Regions from separate parts of the Sutcliffiella horikoshii genome, predicted to be linked through region 2. Evidence: riboswitches for the same ligand, from Rfam matches in the RefSeq annotation. Region 2 holds a riboswitch; each other region holds the start of a gene.
What was found. Region 2 has a riboswitch for cobalamin ahead of K7887_RS11240 (cob(I)yrinic acid a,c-diamide adenosyltransferase). Riboswitches for the same ligand answer to the same signal wherever they lie in the genome.

Region 1 (4,261 bases), 290 kb from region 2:
AATCTTACCCCTAAAGAATATGAACTACTTTACTTCCTTGCAAAATCTCCTGATAAAGTTTTCGACCGCGAGCAACTGTTGAAAGAAGTATGGCAATACGAGTTCTTTGGGGATTTACGAACAGTTGATACGCATGTGAAACGTCTACGCGAGAAATTGAACAAAGTGTCAGAACCAGCCTCTAAAATGATTGTAACAGTATGGGGCGTAGGCTATAAATTCGAGGTTGGCAATGAATCATGATTTGGAGAAGTGTAGTTGGTAAGCTCTGGCTTACTGTGTTACTTTTAGTTTCATTTGTATTATTTGTTTTAACCATTCTTTTACTAGAATTCTTTGAGAATTACCATGTACAGGAAGCAGAAAAGGATTTGACCCAGGCAGCGAGTAAGATTTCATTAATTTTGGAACAGCATGAAGACATGGAACAATCGAAATCAATAGCTTGGGAGCTTGTTGATGAAGTGTCTCAGGTGGTTATTTTTACAGACAAGGGAGAGTACTCTCATTCTCCGACATCTCAAATCGACCATTTACCTGCTGAATTCTTCCTAAACGACCCGGACCTTTCCCTCGTCTTTGAAGATCAGCCGATTGTAACGAAAAAGACTTATTTGCCCGATTTCCAAATTACAGATGAAATGCAAGGCGAAGTGATGATCGTCGGAATTCCTTTGCATATTAATGAGGATAAAGATGGAGCTGTTTTCGTTTATCAGTCCCTGCTTGCCGTAAAAGAAACAACCAAACAAACAACAAAACTTATTCTGCTTGCTGCAGGTTTTGCAATCTTTTTAACGACCATTTTCGCATTCTTCTTGTCTACAAGAATTACAGCACCTCTGCGTAATATGAGAGAGGCTGCTTTTGAAGTCGCAAGAGGGAAGTTCGATACTAAGGTTCCAATTTTAACATCGGACGAAATTGGGGAACTTGGGATGGCCTTTAATCAAATGGGCAGACAACTCAAGTTTAATATTAACGCTTTGAATCAAGAGAAGGAACATTTAGCCAACATTCTCAGCAGTATGGCAGATGGGGTTATCACCTTAAACCGAGATGGCACCATTCTTGTAACGAATCCACCGGCGGAGAAATTTTTACAAGCCTGGTACTATCAAGAAGGCAATGCCAGCGGGGAAGACTTGCCAGGTGAGGTAATGGAAATGTTCCAACGGGCTATTTCTGTTGAAAAAGAACAAAGTATAGAATTAACCTATCAAGGACGTACGTGGGTAATCGTAATGAGTCCACTATATACGCAAACCCATATCCGCGGCGCTGTTGCAGTAATACGGGATATGACGGAAGAGAGAAGGTTGGACAAACTTCGTAAAGATTTCATTGCCAATGTGTCCCATGAATTGCGTACACCAATTTCCATGCTGCAAGGCTACAGTGAAGCAATTGTCGATGATATTGCCGGAACGGATGAAGAGAAAAAAGAACTTGCTTCCGTTATTTATGATGAATCTTTAAGAATGGGGCGCCTCGTAAATGACTTATTAGATCTTGCGAGAATGGAAGCCGGTCATATTTCATTGAATTATGAAAATGCCAATATTGTCGCCTTTGTCGAAAAGATAACAAGAAAGTTTCAGGGCCTTGCAAAAGAAAAGTCTATCGTGTTGCAATCACATGTAGAAGGTGATGGGGCCATCCAAATGGATGTAGACCGTATGGAACAGGTAATGACAAACCTGGTGGACAACGCCATTCGCCATACAGCAGACGATGGGACCATAATCATCCATGCAAAATTAATAAACAACGGTGTCAAAATAGATGTAAAAGATTCTGGGCACGGCATACCTGAAGAAGATCTGCCTTTTGTTTTTGAACGCTTCTATAAGGCGGACAAAGCGCGTACAAGAGGGCGTGCAGGTACAGGACTGGGACTTGCCATTGTGAAAAACATCATAGAAGCACACCGGGGTACCATATCCGTTCATTCAAAAGAGAACGAGGGAACGACATTTTCCATGTATATTCCGCAAAAACACTCTCAAAATGGAGATGTGTAGCGAAAAATCTTGTTTTCTATGAAACATTATCTTGTCAAGACCAGACATATCTTGTAATATGAAACATAGTTAATTGAATAGCAATACGAAATAGTTGGTGTCACGATGGTGACTTAATAGGGAATTTGGTGAAATGCCAAAACTGTCCCCGCAACTGTAAATGTGGACGAAATGAGATGACCACTGTATGAACGGGCTTAAGAAATTAGGTCCTCATATGGGAAGGCTCAAAGTAGGAAGAAGCATAAGTCAGTAGACCTGCCAATTATTATACCAGTTTCAATACTTCGGGGGTTGAGTAGGAGAGACGGCAGAAATCTGTCTTTATTTGTCGTATTATGACATTGCCGTTATCGCCTCATCCTGAAATTGGATGAGGTTTTTTGTTTTGCTCATCACAGATCGATTGGGACATTAGGGGTAAAGATAGGAGGAGAAAAGATACGGTTTTACAACTTGCACTGCAAATTAATTACATAAGGGGAAAAAACATATGAAAAAACTTTTACTAACACTTTTACTATCATTAACTCTTGCCATTACAGGCTGTGCTAATGCAGGAAATGAAACAAATCATACAGCTAATAATGAAACACCTGCTGAAACTCAAGAACAACAAGAAAGCCAACTTTCCACCACGATCAAACTAACGAAAGAAGGCGAAGAAGTCATCAGTGAGGAGACTGTAGAGTTTGAGGAAGGGGAGTCTTTGATGGAAGTCATGGACCGCAATTTTGAGCTTACTACAGGATTTGGAGGAGATTTCATCGTCGGAATTGACGGCCTGGGCTCTGAGGAAGAATCTGATTATTATTGGAACATCTCCGTCAACGGTGAAAGCTTAATGGTCGGTGCAAGTGATTATACGCTAGAGGAGAACGACGAAGTTCATTTTGATTATCAAAAGGTGGAATGATGATGACAACCAGAAAAATAGCGCTACTTGGTGTATTAATAGCCCTTTGTGTAGTGGGGAGAATCGTTTTCGCCTCCGTACCTAACGTCCAGCCAGTGACAGCAATCATCATTATATGTGCTTTCTGGATGGGGCCGGTTTCAGGTGTGATTCTTGCAGTAGGTACTACCTTTGCAACGAACCTGGTCCTTGGTACTGGCATGTGGACATTCACACAAATCTTTGCATGGTCCATTATTGGATTATTAAGTGGAGCAATTGGGATATGGTTTAAAAGAATTCCAGTATTTATCCTTTCCATCTATGCTGGACTTTGCGGGCTGTTTTTCGGTTTTGTTTTCTCGATCCAAAACATGATTGTCGGAGGATTTCCATTTTGGCCATATTATCTTGCTGGACTACCATTTGATATAAACCATGCAGTTGGAAATGTCGTATTTTTTATCGTGTTGTATCCGATCCTTTCCAAACTCTTAAACGAAAGAGCACCCTTTATCATCAAAAGAAAAGAGAGCCTAGCACAATATCAAATGAGCAGCACCTACAAGAAATAAAAGAGGAGCGCCAATCCAATTGGGTTGGCGCTTTACTATGTAAAAAATTGAAGCAGAGTTACTAGGAATTTCTAGCTGGTGATTGGAGCAGTTGGCGAAGACTCCTGCGGGAGAGTAGCGACATTGTTGAGACCCTCCAACGAAGTGAGGAGGCTCAAGGTCGCCCGCGGAAAGCGAAGCCATTTGCGGAAATCAACAGCGGCGTAATCAAAATAGGTCGAAATATGTATATAACCTCTTTGGAAAAGCCTACAAAAATCCCTACAATCCTATACGGACATCCCTTATACTTATATTACACACAAAAAACAAAAGAAATAATTACCAAATAACCCTAGTCAAATTGTAATTTTTTTAATATATTTGTAATGTAACTTTCTTACTATAATATACGACTAATGAAATGAACGGAGGGAAACTATGAATACCGTTTTTCAAGAGCTCTATGAAAAATATCACCAGGATGTTTATCAGTTCTTATATTACATGGTGAACAACAAGGAGCAAGCGGAAGACCTCGTTCAAGAAGTTTATATAAAAGTTTTGCGTTCCTATGATCGTTTTGAAGGGAAAAGCAGTGAAAAGACCTGGCTGTTTTCGATTGCCAAGCACGTTGCCATTGATTCCTTTCGCAAACAAAAAGGATGGAAAAACAAACTACTTGAAACTTTCGACTGGAATAAACAACAAGTCAGAGATCACGCTCCACTTCCTGAAGAGATAGCCGTACAAAATGAACAAGTCCAACAAATGTACCGGTGTTTGGA
Region 2 (4,261 bases):
ACATAAATTTAAGGGTGGATCAAACCCTAGAACTTGGCTGATAAGTATTGCCAGGAATGTGGCTATAGATGAGAGCAGAAAAAGAAGAAAAGAAGAGATTAAAAGAAATCGGCTATTACAATTCAGTACGACAGCAAAGGGGTCAGATTCACCAGAGGAAATGGTGGGGTTAAGTGAAACGAAGCTGGAACTCTATAGGGCAATAAGGTTGCTAAAGCAAAGCTATTATGACGTACTCATGTTAAGAGGAATTAACGAGCTTTCAGTACAAGAGACTGCTCAAGCGCTGAATTGGAGTGAGAGTAAAGTGAATCTCAGCTACCATAGGGCTTTAAAAGCCCTGGAGAAAAAGATGGGAGGGCGAGAAACATGAAAGATTCCAGACTCCACAATGAACTGCAATCTTTTCCTAAGGATTATAGGTTAAATGAAAGAAGCTTCAACAGTATCTCTGATCATATAAATAAGGAACTAGCTATGAGTCAGATTGAAGTCCAAAAAGGAATACCTAACACGAGAAAAATAGTCGCCACCACATTGCTTACTTTGACATTGGCAGCCACCTTAATTTGGAGCTTTAGTGGGCAAGATAGTAATCTACAAAAGTTTGCTGGAATTCATAGTGATAAATTACTAATCTTAGAGAACAAGCAGGATGTTAGCATACAGAAAGAAATTAACCCTGAGGATATTTATTCAGTTTCTCAGAGCCAAAATAGCTGGGCGGTTGATCCTAGAGAACCAAGGAATTTAATTATCGAAGGGACATCTATTGTACACATAAAAGTTCTAAACATCAGGGAAGCTGAAATACTTCCAAAATATGAAAATTTCTATACTTATATGCCCTATACACCATTGGATGTGGAAATAGTGGATACCATTTATGGCAAAGATTTATCTGGTGAAAAAACAATTTACATAGGAGGGGGAGACATTAGGATTTCCAACCTGTTGGATTCTTGGGTAGGAAGTGAATATACTGGTTTAGAAAAAATGGGCCTAACCAAACTCTCCAGAGAAGAACAAGAAACCAAATTTATTTCCTACACATCTGAATACGATTACAAAATGGTGCCAGGAAAGGAATATGCAGTTATTCTAGCAAATCAACAAACAGAGGATGAAATATATGGAATTATGGCGCGTGGATATGGGGTTTTTGAAATAATAAAGACTGATCAAGGGGAGAAGGTTTATAAAAATGTAATAACCGGAGAAAGTTACGACTTGGAATTTTAAGTTTTTATGGGAAAATTCCCTTGAGAAAGTGTTCATTGTTTGAAATAATTGGTATTAAGTAATTGTGCAGGATAAATGAAATAGTGAGGTGTAACAGGTGATCTTATTACTTTGGATAACTATTGGTTTCATAATTATCGGATTTGCTGTTCTCATTTCTATGAAAAAAGGGATGGAAAGTAAGCTCGCTTTTATAACAGCAAATACGGAAACCGAGGAAAGTTCAACAAAAGCTAAATCGATAATACGGTGGATATATAGTGCTACAGCTTGGGGTATTGTAAGTATGTTTCTTGTTGTCTGGTGTTTTCATCATTACTTTGGATAACTGAAAAGAGAAAAAAAGTGACCTTTCTTTAACTAAACAATAGTATGAAAGGGATATTTTCTATGTGGATAAGTAAAATAGTCGCATATTGGTGGTTCAGATTTTATAGAACTATTAAACTTTTTTTAAAAGCCACAAAATTTATTAAAGACATTCGTATGAAAATAGGCTACAATAAGTTCGTTGTCAATTTAAGCTTGGATAGTTAAATACAATAAACTAAATTTCATATTTTGATTGATACAATACAACATTTAGGTGCCTTTGTGAAGAAAGGTTAAAAGGGAAGCTGGTGAAAATCCAGCACGGACCCCGCCACTGTAAGCGTTGAATATTGCCGAAATATCCACTGTGCAAAAGCATGGGAAGGGTCGGTAATGTGCTTGAAACGCAAGTCAGGAGACCTGCCTATTTGTTTTTAAGGATTCTGCGAGGAAAGAATGCTTAAAGTGACATTCATTTATTTTTATTCAGTTTTCACATTTATAAGCGATTCTTCGTAAGAGCTTTTAATAAGGACTGGATTGGATGGACCTTTAAACGTCTTTTTGCTATTAGCAGAAAGGCGTTTTTTTAATGAAGAAAAACAGGGAGGCATGTTGTATGAGTGAGAAAACAAAACAAAGAGGCTTGACACTGGTGTACACCGGAGATGGCAAAGGCAAAACAACTTCGGCTATTGGTTTGGCGGTTCGCGCGGTAGGAAGGGGGATGAAGGTGAAGATATATCAGTTCATTAAATCACCGAATCGTACATACGGCGAACAGATTTCCCTAAGTAAATTAGGAGTGGAGATGGAGCAACTGGGAATTGGCTTCACATGGACAAAGACTCCTGAGGAGCATCGTGAAGCACTTCGCATCGGTTGGCCAAAAGCGAAAGAGGCTGTCATGAGCGGAGACTACGACATAGTTGTTTTGGATGAATTAAATAACGCATTATCCATTCAGGGTTTTCCGGTTGATGATGTCCTACCATTGACTGAGGTCTTGGAGCTTATCAGGAACAAGCCTGAGCACGTCCATCTTGTTATTACCGGAAGAGATGCACCTGAACAAGTCAAAGCGGCAGCTGATCTTGTCTCCGTCGTTCATGCAGAAAAGCATTATTACGATAAGGGAATCCCGGCAGTTAAAGGTGTGGAATTTTAAGAAGAAGGTGGGGTTGAAAATGGGTAAAAGGAGAATTCTTATAGCAGGAACAGGCAGTGGTGTAGGAAAGACTACTATTACAATCGGCCTGATGGCAGCGATGCGGAAAAAGGGCCTTTGTGTCCAGGGGTTTAAATGTGGTCCGGATTATATCGACACCTCTTATCACACGGCTGTTACTGGAAGGAAGTCGCGGAATCTGGATAGTTGGATGCTTTCTTCTAATTTTGTGAAAGAAGTCTTGGTCCGTGGAAGTGAGGGTGCCGATATTGCCATCATAGAAGGGGTGATGGGCTTCTATGATGGAAAAGATCCGCTTTCCGATGAGGGGAGCAGTGCAGAAATAAGCATACTCACAGGGAGTCCAGTTGTGCTTGTGGTAGATTGCTCCGGCATGGCAAGGAGTGCGGCTGCAATAGTCAAAGGGTATCAGGCACTCTCAGGAAAAGTGAAGATAGTTGGGGTGATCGCGAATAAAGTGGGAAGCGAAGGGCATTTTCATTTAATTAAAGCAGCGGTCGAATCGGAATGTAAGATTCCTGTAATTGGCTACATAACAAGGGAGTCTGAACTTGAGATGCCAGAACGACATTTAGGGCTTGTTCCATCCATTGAACGTGGGGAACTTGAAGGTTTTTTTTATCAATTGGGTGAGCGTGTTGCAACAACGGTAGATGTCCAGCGTTTATATGAGCTGGCGGACCAAGCTTCCGAGATTCCAGCCATGACTAAGCCTTCCGTTTTTACTTCATATCCCAACAAAAAAGTCCGGATAGCTGTCGCCTATGATTCTGCTTTCCATTTTTATTACGAAGAGAACTTGGAACTTTTGCAAAAGAGAGGGGCGGAATTGACCTTCTTCTCCCCTTTGAAAAATGAGGAGGTCCCACATGATGTGCATGGTTTGTATCTTGGTGGAGGCTTCCCGGAGGAGTTTGCATCTAGGCTCGCTTTGAATACGAAAAGCATGGATAGCGTCTATCACGCAGTTGTCAAAAGTGAAATCCCTACCTTTGCGGAATGTGGAGGCTATATGTATTTATGCAAAGAACTTGTGACAGCAGGAGGGGATGCTTATCCAATGGTAGGTGTCATTCCTGGTATCGTGCACATGCAAACTAGGCTTGCTGCCCTTGGATACAGGGAAATCAAAGGGCTGAACGGGAATTTTCTCTTGAAGGAGGGAGAGGTGGCGAGGGGCCATGAGTTCCACTATTCCACCTTTCATCACCAAACAGAGCTGCCGGCCGCCTTCGAAACAAAAGGAATAAGAGGGAAAGGAACAGACGGGTTTATCAGCAAAAACCTAGTTGCTGGTTATACTCACATTCACTTTGGATCCAATCCAAGGGTAGTGGAAAACTGGATTCAAAGATGTCTGGAGGTAAAACTGCATGTTTAAAGGGACGCCACTGATGATCCAAGGAACACATTCCGACGCGGGAAAGAGCGCTTTGGTAACGGCATTGTGCAGGATATTTTCAAGAGAAGGTTATAAAACGGCACCGTTCAAATCGCAAAACATGGCGCTAAATTCCT
Region 3 (4,261 bases), 1.1 Mb from region 2:
TTATATTTTGGGTAAGCCCATGAAAAAGCCACATCGTCCCAATTAAGAACATTGGAGCTTTTTCCATTTATGATTTTGGTCGATCTATTCGGTGCGTCCACATCCATTAAGATGCGTGATTTTAGTTTAGCATTCATTTGGTTTGCTCCTTTTTATTGACATGCTTATGAGTTCTTTAATGATAGCTGACTAACTTGAACATGATTCACATTCTTCTAAATCTGAAGATGTGGAACGAACATAGTAGGTTGTTTTCAATTTTTGCTTCCATGCATCAAGATGAAGTTCAAGTAATACTTTGGCCTTCACGGTGTTCGTAACATACAGGTTAAAGGAAATGGCCTGATCGATATGTTTTTGTCTTGCCGCATTCTGGGCAATGCTCCAATGCTGATCGATATGGTAGGCAGATTTATAAAACCAGGTTGTTTCTGCGTTAAGGTCAGGTGCTGTTACGGGAATCTTGTAATCTTTTTTCTCTTCTGAATATACCTTAAGGAAAATGGGATCAATGCTTGCAGAGCTTCCGGCAATAATGGACGTGGTCGCATTTGGGGCAACTGCCATTAGATATCCGTTTCGGACGCCGTAATTCGCTACTTGTTCTTGAAGCACATTCCAATCCAGTTCCGAGGCTGTCCCATAATTCCGTTTGTGAAAATAGTCACCAGTTTGCCAATCAGATCCTTCGAATGCAGGGTAGGAACCTTTTTCTTTAGCGAGCAGGGAGCTGGCTTGGATTGTGTAAAATGCAATTTTTTCATAAAGTTTGTCTGCATGAAGCACTGCTTCATTGGACTCCCATTTGATACCTTCAAGAGCAAGCAGGTGATGCCAGCCGAATGTTCCCAATCCAATGGCACGATATTTTTCATTGGTCATCTTTGCCTGCAGTACCGGTATTTCATTTAAATCAATCACATTATCAAGCATCCGAACCTGGATGGGAATAAGGCGCTCTAGTTGTCCTGCTGTTACAGTGCGAGCAAGATTAATGGAGGATAAATTACAGACTACAAAATCTCCGGGTGTTTTAACGGTTATGATCGTACCATCCTCTACGTATTGCTTTTTCGTGATGGTGGCACTTTGGTTTTGGGTAATTTCCGTACATAAATTCGTGCAATAAATCATTCCTTTATGAGGGTTTGGATTCATTCTGTTCACTTCATCACGATAAAACATGAATGGACTGCCAGTTTCTAGTTGCCCCTTCATGATTGCTTTCATAATCTCTATAGCCGGTACTTTTTCTTTCGGGAGCTCAGGATGATTGACACATTCTTCATATTTTTGGCGAAAGCTTCCAGCACCAACTTTCTCGTCAAAATAATCTTCAAGGGAATAGCCCATTAGTTTTCTAACTTCATGTGGATCAAATAAGTACCAGTCTCCTCTGCTTTCTACCTGCTCCATGAAAATATCCGGTATGCACACTCCATTGAAAAGATCATGTGTACGCATGCGTTCATCACCGTTGTTGAGCTTGCTGTCAAGAAAGGAAAAAATGTCTCTATGCCAAACATCTAAATAGACAGAAATGGCTCCTTTCCGTTGACCGAGCTGGTCGACACTTACAGCCGTATTGTTCAATTGTTTCATCCATGGAATCACTCCGCTAGATACGCCTTTGAATCCTCTTATATCACTGCCGCGACTACGTATTTTGCCGAGGTAGACGCCAAGGCCGCCTCCGGATTTAGAGAGATTTGCAATGTCTGTGTTGCTGTCATATATTCCTTGCAAGCTGTCATCAACCGTATCAATGAAGCAGCTTGAGAGCTGTCCATACGTTTTTCCTGCATTGGCAAATGTCGGTGTGGCAACGGTCATATACAAATTGCTTAGTGCCCAATAAGCTTCTTTCACGTAGTGAATCCGATTAGTTTCTTCCTTTTGCATCAGTGTCATGGCAATGATCATGAAACGTTCTTGAGGCAATTCAAGTAAGCGTTTATGATGATCGCGCGTTAAATAACGGTCAGATAATGTTTTCAGTCCAATATAGGTAAAGAGATTATCTTTTTGAGGATCAAGGACTGCCTCTAATTCATTAATTTCTTTAGCTGTGTATGCTTTTAGCAATTGAGTTTGATAAATTCCTAGTTCTGTTAAGCTTTTGATTAATGAGTAAAAATCTGTATAGGGCTTGGAGATGTTTCTGTTGCTGCATACTTCCTGTTGCAGCTTTTGTGATAATAACCTTGATGCAACATAGGTCCAGTCAGGTTCTAGTTCATCCACGTGATTGAGCGCTTCTAGTATTAGTTGGTTTGTAAGTTCATGTTGATTGTTGTGATGGAGCAGTTTATCAATAATTTTGGTAGTTTTTTGTAAGAAACCTGTTGTTTCAAGTTTTGGAAACTCAGATAGAACAGTTTCTAAATGGCTCTGGTAATCTTGATCGCTAGGTCCATTCTCTTTATGTACAGTTTTGGTATGTACGGTCATTTTTTTCACTCTCCACTTCGTCTAAAATAAAAAAATCCACTCAATAGTTGAGTGGATCAAACGATCATAGAAAAAAGGGAAAGAGTGCAGGAGGGTTCTTAGGTTCCTAGAAAATATGCTGAGGTGCGTCAGAAATAATCAAAGAACCTTGTCCTGTTTTTACCATGTTCTATGTATCGTTTCATCTTCTCAACTCCCGAAGAAAGAGAAACTAAATCGGTAAAGGCAGGTCTCCTGACTCGTGCTTCTTCCTATTTTGAACCTTCCCATACAAGAGCCGTTAAGCGTTCATGTACAGTGGTTTCTCAAAATCGTCTGCACTTACAGTTGCGGGAACAGTCCCGGATTTTCACCGGATTCCCTATTAAGTCTATAAAAAGACACCTTTATCGCAAAAGTTAAAATTACTATATGTAGATATATAGATGTTTCATTTAATCTATATATGGTATTTTGTGTGAATGATAGTACTATCATAATGGATACACAAACAAATGGCAAGACATTTTATGGAGGCTTCGACGTGAAGGTGAAAAATCCTGCCGGGGTCTGACCCCGGCAGGATTTTTTTATTGTTCTTGTAATATTTGCTCTATAGAGCCGCTGATTTGAATGTCTCTTAGGATGAGTCCGGAGTTGATGAATTGTAGGCTGAGTTCCGGGCGCAGGCCTGTAATGATTGGTGTGATGCCTATTAGCTTGAGAGAGCGGATAAGCAGGTCCATGGTGTGCAGAACTGTTTCATCTAAACGGTAAACACCGGAAAAATCAATGATGAGGTTGGAAATGGAAAGATTCTTACTTTTCTCCAACGTCTCTTCTATCAGTATTCCAGCGCGAATCTCATCAATTTCTCCGACAAGCGGCAACACTCCCATCCCTTTTTGTAAAGGGACTATCGGGATAGACAGTCGAATGTAAGAAGCTTTGGTTTCTAACATTTTCTGTTCAGTAGCGATGGAAAAGGCGTGACTGAATCCATAAACGATAATATTGAAAATTTCATCTATTAAAATGAAAATATCTGTAATCTGATTCATATGAAGCCCAGCTTCCACACCTTCACGTTGTATAAACTCCCATAGACATTTTTTATATAACGTCATATTAGAGAGCGTTTCTTCAAGTGATCCGCCAGCCTTCACAGACATGAATCCTACAGATTCTCCCCATTGTTTGGCGCGGTCTAAAACATTGTTTTCAGGATCGAGGACATATTCACCTAAGAATACCAATAACGTTCTAAAGATTTCCTTGACCTGAACTTCTACTTCTTCTTCTCGATATTGCGGTACATCAGGATAAGCATTCTGTATTTCCGATAGCATGCTAGCAGCTACTTCATTCTGTGAATCTATTAATTTTTGTCCTATTAGGGAGTGTGCCGTCTTGGTCATGGTAGAATCCTTTCTTATTTACAGTAGTATTTTAATCTCTAGTTTTATTTCTATTTTAATTTAAAGTCTAAAAGATGTATATCATTTACTAGATAAGAATAGGAAATAAGCAGTATTTTTGGCTAATAATACGTAAAAGAGGTATAATTTCATAATATTGAACAGATAGGAGTGTTTGTATGGAAAGAATTCAGTTAGCAGAAGATGTTTCCCTCTCTAGAATTGTACATGGAATGTGGCGTTTGAATGATTGGGGTTACAGCAAGGAAGAGGTTGTGGAATTTATAGAACAGTGTTTGGATCTTGGAGTTACAAGCTTTGATCATGCAGACATCTATGGTAATTACACAGTAGAAGAGCAATTTGGACAAGCATTAGAACTCAAACCTTCACTAAGGGACAAAATAGAGATA

Region 1: it holds a riboswitch for cobalamin, as region 2 does, so the genes downstream of both, K7887_RS12780 (DUF4430 domain-containing protein) here and K7887_RS11240 (cob(I)yrinic acid a,c-diamide adenosyltransferase) in region 2, are expected to answer to the same signal.
Region 3: it holds a riboswitch for cobalamin, as region 2 does, so the genes downstream of both, K7887_RS05890 (ribonucleoside-diphosphate reductase subunit alpha) here and K7887_RS11240 (cob(I)yrinic acid a,c-diamide adenosyltransferase) in region 2, are expected to answer to the same signal.

Annotation. Positions count from the first base shown of each region.
Region 1 is NZ_CP082918.1:2,502,250-2,506,510, reverse strand. It holds gene K7887_RS12795 (response regulator transcription factor) at 1-243, shown strand, start outside; gene K7887_RS12790 (ATP-binding protein) at 240-2,024, shown strand; cobalamin riboswitch at 2,103-2,304, shown strand; gene K7887_RS12780 (DUF4430 domain-containing protein) at 2,518-2,940, shown strand; gene K7887_RS12775 (ECF transporter S component) at 2,943-3,494, shown strand; gene sigX (RNA polymerase sigma factor SigX) at 3,915-4,261, shown strand, end outside.
Region 2 is NZ_CP082918.1:2,215,701-2,219,961, reverse strand. It holds gene K7887_RS11255 (RNA polymerase sigma factor) at 1-373, shown strand, start outside; gene K7887_RS11250 (hypothetical protein) at 370-1,242, shown strand; gene K7887_RS11245 (hypothetical protein) at 1,340-1,570, shown strand; cobalamin riboswitch at 1,810-1,996, shown strand; gene K7887_RS11240 (cob(I)yrinic acid a,c-diamide adenosyltransferase) at 2,174-2,722, shown strand; gene K7887_RS11235 (cobyrinic acid a,c-diamide synthase CobB) at 2,742-4,124, shown strand; gene K7887_RS11230 (cobyric acid synthase) at 4,117-4,261, shown strand, end outside.
Region 3 is NZ_CP082918.1:1,135,107-1,139,367, forward strand. It holds gene K7887_RS05885 (ribonucleotide-diphosphate reductase subunit beta) at 1-137, opposite strand, end outside; gene K7887_RS05890 (ribonucleoside-diphosphate reductase subunit alpha) at 190-2,451, opposite strand; cobalamin riboswitch at 2,659-2,854, opposite strand; gene K7887_RS05895 (STAS domain-containing protein) at 3,021-3,848, opposite strand; gene K7887_RS05900 (aldo/keto reductase) at 4,028-4,261, shown strand, end outside.